DNA from 2 places in the Paenibacillus lutimineralis genome. Region 1 is predicted to be linked to the other one. Evidence: riboswitches for the same ligand, from Rfam matches in the RefSeq annotation. Region 1 holds a riboswitch; the other holds the start of a gene.

The links. A riboswitch is a leader RNA that binds a small molecule or an ion and turns the genes downstream of it on or off. The one in region 1 is predicted to bind cyclic di-GMP.
Region 2: linked by a shared signal. The riboswitch ahead of EI981_RS27400 (S-layer homology domain-containing protein) and the one ahead of EI981_RS00275 (methyl-accepting chemotaxis protein) in region 1 are both predicted to bind cyclic di-GMP.

What each region holds. Positions count from the first base shown of each region.
Region 1 is NZ_CP034346.1:56,138-60,845, forward strand. It holds gene spoIIE (stage II sporulation protein E) at 1-1,725, shown strand, start outside; cyclic di-GMP riboswitch class I at 1,911-1,999, shown strand; gene EI981_RS00275 (methyl-accepting chemotaxis protein) at 2,158-3,909, shown strand; gene EI981_RS00280 (non-ribosomal peptide synthetase family protein) at 3,988-4,708, shown strand, end outside.
Region 2 is NZ_CP034346.1:6,158,596-6,163,303, reverse strand. It holds gene EI981_RS27415 (hypothetical protein) at 1-1,116, shown strand, start outside; gene EI981_RS27410 (FAD:protein FMN transferase) at 1,232-2,341, shown strand; gene EI981_RS27405 (Bax inhibitor-1/YccA family protein) at 2,472-3,212, shown strand; cyclic di-GMP riboswitch class I at 3,356-3,458, shown strand; gene EI981_RS27400 (S-layer homology domain-containing protein) at 3,623-4,708, shown strand, end outside.

The sequences.
Region 1 (4,708 bases):
GCGCTCTATCAGATGAGTCTACTAGCTTTTGCTGGCATGCTGGCAGGCATGCTGCGGGAAGGGCGCAAATGGGCTGTTGCTTTGGGTATGCTACTAGGATCTTCTATTCTAGCTATCTATTTAACAGGACCAGCTGAGGTCATGTCTTCAACCTGGGAGAGCTGCGTAGCAATTCTCCTCTTCCTAGTAACTCCAAAGGGCGTCATAAGCGTTATCGCCAAGTATGTTCCTGGTACGCAGGATCACATCAAGTCGCAGCATGAATATGCCAAGCGGGTTAGGGAGATTACAGCCGGACGGGTGGCTCAGTTCTCCCAAGTGTTCAAGCAACTGTCGCGCAGCTTCGGTCAAATGGCCAGTAGCGGTGAAATGTCCAAGCAGAGTGAAGAGGTTGGCCATTTCATGGATGCGATTACCGAAGGGGCTTGTGGGAATTGCCTACGCCGCAAGGTTTGCTGGGACGGTAATTTCTATCAGACCTATAAATTAATGACGGAGATGATGACGGCTGTTGAAGATAATCCGGAGCTATCGAAGCGTGATCTGCCTCCCAAATGGAATAAGCTGTGCGTCAAGACGGATCAAGTGCTCGATCTGATGAAGCAAGAATATAGCCTATATCAGAATGATATGCATTGGAAGCGGCAAATATACGATAGCAGACAGCTTGTAGCTGAACAACTCTCAGGAGTCTCTCAAGTTATGGAGGATTTGGCGCGAGAGATTCAGCGAGAAGGACAGGCGATGTACAAGCAGGAGGAGCAGATCCGGGACGAGCTCGACAAAATGGGGCTGTCTATTCATAGCATAGACATCATTAATCTGGACCATGGCAATGTGGAGATTGAAATTGTCCATGCGTATACTCGCGGGTTCGATGAGTGTCGGAAGATTATAGCGCCGCTATTATCCGACATTGTGGACGAGCATATTACGGTAGTCCGGGAGAATATGCCTACAGGCAGAGACGGACTGGCGACTGTAACTTTCGGTTCGGCCAAGACCTTCGAAGTGACGACCGGAGTCGCCGGGGCTGCTAAGGGCGGAGACTTGTTATCCGGGGACAGCTTTAGTGCAATGGAGCTTGGAAATGGAACCTTTGCTGTTGCCATCAGCGACGGGATGGGCAATGGTGAGCGGGCCCGGCTGGAGAGCAGCACAGCGCTTGGCATTCTTGAACAGTTACTTCAATCTGGTATGGATGAGAAATTAGCGGTGAAATCGGTTAATTCGATTCTCATGCTTCGTTCGCCGGATGAAGTATATGCTACGGTTGATATGGCTCTGATCGATGAGTTCTCCGCGCAGACGACGTTCCTCAAGATTGGTTCATCGCCGAGCTTTATCAAACGAGGGAATGAGGTTATACCGATTACGGCTAGCAATCTACCGATTGGGATCATTCAGGATATTGAGATTGATCTGGTTACGGTGCAGCTGCTTCCTGGCGACATTTTGATTATGATGACGGACGGAGTGTATGATGCTCCCGGTTATGCTGTGAATAAGGAACTGTGGATCAAACGGATGATCTCGGAGATTCATGCGGATGACCCGCAGGAAATCGCCGACTGCCTGCTGGAGACAGTGATTCGCTATCAGAAAAATACGGTCCATGATGATATGACAGTTGCAGTAGCTAAAATTGATCATTTGTTGCCCGAGTGGGCGACCCTGCATATTCCCGGAATATCAAGGCTGGAGCGACCGCGGACTGTAAGCTGACACGTGATAAGCAGTCATTTTTTAGCAGGATAGGACTTAAGTAGCGAATCAAAAGACGGTAAAATTCATACAACGTACACAATTATGGTATTATTTATCATGGGAATGATTTGAAAATCATAGTAAGATTATCATGTCGTGTTGTCGAAATTTGTTAGATAGATCCATCCATTGAACTAATTTTATACATGTTTGGGCAAAGCTATCGAAAGGTAGTGACGCAAAGCTATAGGGACTAATTCTCCTTATGGGGGTATGTCAGCCAGTTGCTAAAAGAGGTAACCTATAGTGTTTGCTATGCGGTTATCTTTTTTTTTGCCTAAATTTTAGGTGGATCTACTTATTGAAGGGAGAATGTAAAAAAAAACGAATTTATTGAAAGGAATTATGCTTAATTCCAAGTCACTATCTGGAACGAAAAGGAGACTGAATATGAAGATTTTTGGTTTTTTTAACCGTTTGAGCATTGTCACGAAAAATATGTTGTTAACGAGTGTCTCTATTCTGATGACTGGTGTTATCTTGATTGCTGCCAGCTACTATATTCAAGGTGCCGTATTAACCAATCAGTTGGAGGACAACTCACAGAAGGTCATGGAGGCCTGGAAGGACAGGATCACTCCGGAAGAAGCCAAAGCGGCGGTGACAGACACGGATCGCAATTCGGAGCTTCAGAAGAAGCTGACGAAGGTATTTGATGACTTGTCAGCGACTCACCCTGATGTTGCACAAGGTTATATCTTTGGAGCGAAGGTAGAGAACGATAGTACCCAGATGATTGCTTTTCCGACGGCAATCCTTGATATGTTCGAGGGTGAGGGCTTATTCCTGGGCGATATGCTTGGACAGCCTGCTTACCATGTGAAGGGCGTCGAGGAAATGCTGAAGACAAAGAAAATTACGTTCACAAAGCCTTATAAGGACGATTACGGTGTTTGGTTAACGGTACTCTATCCGGTTCAGGACAAGAATGGTGAAATATTCTCATACATAGGCATGGATTTCGATGCCAGTCTAATTATGACCGGTCAAACCGATTTGCTGAAATATACGGTTCTCGCACTTATTGCCATTCTGATCGTTATTTTGTCGTCTCAATATTTCACGACCCGGAGGACATTTGCACCCGTGAAGGATCTCATGTCCGCATTGGACAAGCTTAGCAAAGGCGATTTCAGCGTACAGTTGAAGACGGATGAGAGCGAACTGGGTCAGGTGAATGAGAAGTTTAATGCAACGGTTCGCAATATGAATGAACTGGTAGCGACGATCAAGACGGTCTCTATTCAATCGGCGGATCAATCGAAGATTCTGTTCGAGACGCTGGAGACGAATCATGAGAGCTCTATGGCGATCAGCGATAATATTGAAGAAATCTCCGAGAAGGCCTCGCAGCAGAGCAAGTCGATCTCCGAGAGTGTGACTTCACTGGAAGAGATCAATTCAGGCGTAGGAACGATTGCTAGCAGCACTTCAGCGTTGTCGGACGCATCAATGGAGATGAAGGACAAGTCTGAGATAGGACGGGATAATATCGGCGGGGTTATTAAGCAGATGGATTCCATCCAGCAATCCGTGCAGCAATCGGTCGTATCGATAGAACAATTGCAGAGACGTTCCGGGCAAATTGAGGAGATCGTACAGGTGATTACACAAATCGCCGAACAGACCCATCTATTGTCGTTAAATGCCAGCATTGAGGCGGCCAGAGCAGGTGAGGAAGGGCGAGGCTTCGCAGTTGTAGCTAACCAGGTGAAGAAACTGGCCGAGGAGTCCGCCAAGTCTGCAGAGCAAATCGCTGATCTGGTTCACTATATCCAGAAAGAGACAAGCACAGCCGTCGCCGCAATTGGCCAAGGAGAACGGAATGTTGCTACCGGTATCCAGGTCGTTCGAGAGACAGGAGAGCTCTTCGCTACGATACTGGATGGTACAGATTCCGTGACCAGTCAAATTCAGGAGGTATCTGCGGCTACCGAGGAGATGGTAGCTGAGACAGAGCAGATTACGGCGACCATTAAGCAGATTGCCGAATATGCAGAGAGAAATGCGGTTATCTCCGAACGAATCAAGGAGAGTGCCATGGAGCAGAGGGCTTCTTCCGACAATATTATGAGCTCTGCCGAGCACTTGAATCAAATCTCCGGAAAATTAGAGAAACTAGTAGAGGGATTGAAGCTGTAATCGTTCAAGGGGAGACTTATCGAACACCCTTAAATAGAGAGAGAGAATAGGAGCTGAACATTTGTGAGTACCCTACTGATGAATCAGAAAGTCCGGGAATATTGGCTAAATGAGCTTCAGCCGCCATTATCCGGATTTCATATCCATACTGACTATCCAGATCTAGCAATGGCCAACGGGTCCAAGAGTATGATCTATGAATTGAATATTAGTTCATCATTCAAGAGACAGATGATCCAGGAAACTGATATTCAGACTTGGCTAATCGCTTGTTATTATGTCTTTCTATATCGTATGAGCGGTGAACAGGATCAAATTGTTGGAATACAAGCCACGGATGGCCGAATACTTCCAATACGGATTCATACTGAAGCTGGAATTCCATTCAGCCAGTTGCTATCAGCTATAGCGGAGCGGCTTGTTCTATCCAATGAAGCCAGCTTGCCTATTCAGGAGATTGAGAAACTGGTTTCGCAGTCTCCTGTAGTGCAGACTATCTATGGACGAAATGCCGCTTATGAAGCCAGTCGTCTTAACTGGTATGTGCGGACAGAGGGGGAAAAGTGGGTAGCTGAGATCACCTATTCGAGCCACTTGTTCAAAGAGAGTACGATTAACAAGTTCGCCAGACATTTTCAATGTATTGCTCAGGCGGTATTGGATCGTCCCGAGATTGTCCTGGGCGACATTTCCATCATGACCGACGAGGATCTACTGGCTTATGAGAAGCTCAATGATACCGCTAGAAATTGGGGAGTAGAGCTGACGATTACATCGATGCTCAGCAGGACTGTCGAGA
Region 2 (4,708 bases), 400 kb from region 1:
GTTGCTATCTCCATGCTGGCTGGCTGCGGTTCCAAGAACTCAAATTCAAATTCTGCTAATTCTGGCCAATCTGCATCTAACGAATCAACCAACAATGCTTCCACGAACAATGGAGCAACAAATAACGCAGATACTGCAGCTTCAGGACAAATTGCCAAGATTGGTCTGGGTCATATTACATCTATTGGCAGCTCGAAGGATATGGAAGGCGACACACTGGCTACTGCACAAGTGGACACAACGATTGTTGCAGCAGCATTTGATAAAGATGGCAAGGTAGTCAAGATTGAGATCGATAATGCACAATCGAAGGTAGACTACGATAAAGATCTGCAAGTGGCTACTGACTTGAATGCCGACAATAAAACCAAGGTAGAGCTTGGCGAAGATTATGGAATGAAAAAGGCTTCGTCCATCGGCAAAGAGTGGTATGAACAAGCGAAAGCGCTCGGCGATTGGATGGTAGGCAAGAGTGTCGATGAAATCAAAGCCATGAAGACCAAAGCAAAGGATGATCATCACCCGGCTGTTCCGGATGAAGCGGATTTGGCTTCTACTGTAACGATGAACGTATCTGATTTCATTGCAGCCGTGGCTGAGGCATACGATAATGCGATTGATGTGAAGGCTGGTGCTGAAAAATTCGGCCTCGGAAATAACGTTTCCCTTGCTAAGTCTAAGGGTCTGTCCACGAATGATGGTCAAGAAGTGCTTCCAGCAGCTGAGGTTAATACAGTAATGGTAGCTACAGCCTTTGATAAAGATGGCAAGGTAGCAGGTACGATTATTGATAACGCACAGACAAAGGTGAACTTTGACAAGAACGGTAAAGTGACATCCGATAAGAATGCAGAGATCAAGACGAAGGTAGAGCTTGGCGATGAGTACGGCATGAAGAAGGCTTCCTCGATCGGCAAGGACTGGTATGAGCAAGCGAGAGCGCTTGGCGATTGGATGGTAGGCAAGTCCGTTGATGAGATCAAAGGCATGAAGACGAAGCAAAAAGATGACGCTCATCCTGCAGTTCCGGATGAAGCGGATCTGACTTCTTCGGTTACAATCAGTGTTCAGGACTATATCGCAGGCTTGGTAAAATCCTTCGACAACGCTAAATAATAAGGTTCTTTAATCATCGAACAATATGGACTCCCCCATGCTTATGGGGGAGTTTTGCTTAAAACCGAGATAGGATTGGAGAAGTCCGGCAACGAGGCGCTTAAGAGGTGAATTTATGTATAGAGTAGTGGAAAAGACAAAATGGTGGGTAGGGGTTATACTTACGGCCTTGTTATTGACCGGCTGCACAGCCAAGGCGGATCAACTGGAAGTGGTATATCCCAAATATAGTGACAGTTTCTTCGATGCTTTCGATACGATGACCCAGGTTGTAGCGTACACAGAGAGTGAGGAGCAATTCGAGCAATACGTCGAGCAAATCCATAAGCGGTTCTTGGAGCTGCACCGATTATATGATATTTATAACAATTATGAAAGTCTTAACAATGTGAAGACGATAAATGATCAAGCCGGGATTGAACCTGTTAAGGTCAGCCAGGAGATCATCGACTTAATCCAGTTCTCCAAGAAGTGGTATGACAAGGTTGGTGAGACCAATATAGCAATGGGGTCGGTTCTCGAGTTGTGGCATGACTATCGAGAAGCGGGTATTGCCAACCCGGATCAGGCCAAGCTGCCGCCGATGGAAGAGTTGAAGAAGGCCGCGGAGCATATTGATTTCAGCAAGGTAATTATCGATGAAGCGAATAGCACAGTCTTTTTGGCAGATGCAAAAATGTCGCTGGATGTCGGTGCTGTGGCCAAGGGCTTCGCGACTGAATTGGTAGCCAAGGAAATGAAAGCGCAGGGGATGAACTCCTTCATGATCAGCGCTGGTGGGAATATCCGTTCCGTAGGGAAGCCGTTGGATGGGGTACGGCAGCGCTGGGGTGTCGGTATCCAGAATCCGAATAAATTCATCGCGATGGAAGAGGATAATCTGCTGGATACGGTATTTATCCGTGATGCTTCTGTCGTCAGCAGTGGGGATTACCAGCGTTATTACGCGGTGGATGGCGTGAAATACCACCATTTGATCGATCCAAAAACTTTGCTGCCGGGAAATTACTATCGGGCGGTGACGGTCGTTACCGAAGATTCCGGTTTGGCGGATTTTTTGTCGACGGTTGTATTCTTGCTGCCATATGAACAGAGCGCTGCTCTTGTAAAGGAGCTGGATGGAGTCGAGGTGCTCTGGGTAATGCCTGACGGCACTGTGAAGGCAACGAAAGGTATGCAGAAGATCATGAAAAGCCATGGAGCGTCAGGGGCGAGAGCGTCATAGCTTGAATCGGTGGAGCCCGGTAGATGGTTTGCTTATGTATGGCTATATTTTCAAATTTGTAGGGATTTTGTGGGACTAGTTTGAGTATTATGGTAATATATAAGCAAATTCATAATGAGGTGATTGATTCTTGATAGGTCGTAGCGGTAACCCCACTCTTAATGACAAGACTTTTGAAAGAGCCGGTCAATTTAGTGATTTGAACCGGATGACAATTGGAGGCACAGTGAATAAGGCGTTTATTACGCTCATTATTTTGCTGGCAAGTGCCTTCAGTACATGGATGATGTTCTTCGATGGGAAGAATGTAGTTCCTTTCGCTATCGGCGGAGCTGTTGCCGGGCTTATTATTGCGATAATCCTTGCTTTTAAACCAGCGATTTCTCCCTATTTAGTACCGATTTATGCACTTTGTGAAGGCTTTTTCCTTGGAGCCATTTCAGCTACATACGAGACTTTATACTATGGAATCACTTTACAGGCAGCCTTGCTGACAATGGGTGTCTTCCTTGCTCTGCTGCTTGCATACAAGACAAGAATTATTAAAGCGACAGAGAATTTCAAACTTGGTGTATTCGCGGCAACTGGCGGCGTAGCACTGCTCTATCTGCTGAGCATTGTATTGCGGTGGTTCGGTATTCAAATTCCTTATTTGCATGACAGTACACCAATCGGTATCGGAATCTCCGTCGTCATCGTAATCATTGCTGCACTGAATTTGGTGCTGGACTTTGACTTTATCGAGAACGGCGCACAGAATGGGGCTCCGAAGTACATGGAATGGTATGGAGCCTTTGGTCTGATGGTAACGCTTGTCTGGCTGTATCTTGAGTTGCTTCGTCTGATCGCCAAGATTTGGAGCCGTGATTAGACAAAACTAGTGGTTTGCGTTCGACAAAACTAGTATTATTTTACCTTTTTTAGCGATTGACTCCAGTTCTAAATGTGAAATATATTAATGTCACACAGAGGTCGTTGTTCTTCATCCAGAGAACAAGGGCCTCTTTGTTATATTTCATATCTAGGCACACTAATCGAAAGGTTAGGTCGCAAAGCTTTGGAGTCTAATGGTTCTGATCAGAATACTGATCCGGCTAATGACAGTCCGGCTGCATTCACAATGCTTATTGTTGATGCAGCCGGATTTTTTTGTTTTCTTCCTGGTTGCGAAGGCATTCCCAGTGAATAGCCTTCGTAAGATAAGTATTAGTGCCTGAAAAGGGAGGGGATTAATGCAGGGAAAGTAGCCTAGGAGTGAAGATAACAAAATGAGGAGGAGCTATGAAAAGCGGAATTCGATTAATTGTTACTTGGTTGTGCATGATCTCCCTTATACTAGGGATGCCTTCGATGGCGTTGGGAGCAGGCGGCAGTCCTAGCGATCCGGTGTGGCCAAACCCGGGGTCGATCCAGTTGAACAAGACGGCGACGCCTACCGATAACTTCGGAGAATGGAAGGTAACGCTGACGGTGGAAGGCAAGCAATTGAAGACAAACACGGACATTGTGCTCGTCATCGACAAATCGGGCAGTATGAACGATGGGAAGCGTTTGGCAAGTGCCAAAGAAGCGGCCAAGAGCTTCGCGGATTCACTGCTAACGAGTGATTCGGGTGTACGTTTGGCGGCGGTATCGTTTAATAATGCGGCTTCTGATCCACCGGTGTATGGCTTTGCAGATGCTTCCAAGAAGGATGACTTCAAGAAAGCCATTGATAAAATCAGTGCAACTGGCGGAACAAATATTCAAGCTGGACTTAAAGCTGCTGATGATCTATTGAAAAATAGTCCGGCTGACAAGAAGTATATCGTACTGCTAAGCGATGGAGAGCCGACCTACAGTTATAAGGGTACGGCTGCTACAAGTTACAACGATTGGCCTAATATGAAGTACAGCTTCATAATTACTGATTTTGACTTCACGTCTTTGAAAGGGACGGGTAGCAGTTTTTCATTATCCAGCTATAATATTGATCGAGCAGGTACCTACAAGGTCACGGATAATGGACTTCCGACCATTTCCCACGCAAAATTGCTGTACGATAAGGGTATTGGTATTTATAGCATTGGCCTGGAAGTAGGCAACAACAGCAATGCTGTGTATGTACTCAACAACAGTCAGAATCGAGGCTACTATTCAGCGAACAGCGATGAGCTGAAGAAGGTATTTGCGGAGATCTCCAGCGATATCAAATTTGCTGCCAGAGATGCAGTTGTGACAGATCCGATGGGCGAGAAGTTCAATCTCCAGCCGGGTGCGCTGGATGGCAAGGATTACGAAGCGTCCCAAGGCGAGGTGGTCTGGAACCCGGCGACAGAGACATTCCAGTGGAATGTCGGCACGGTCTCTGAAGGCAAATCGGCGACA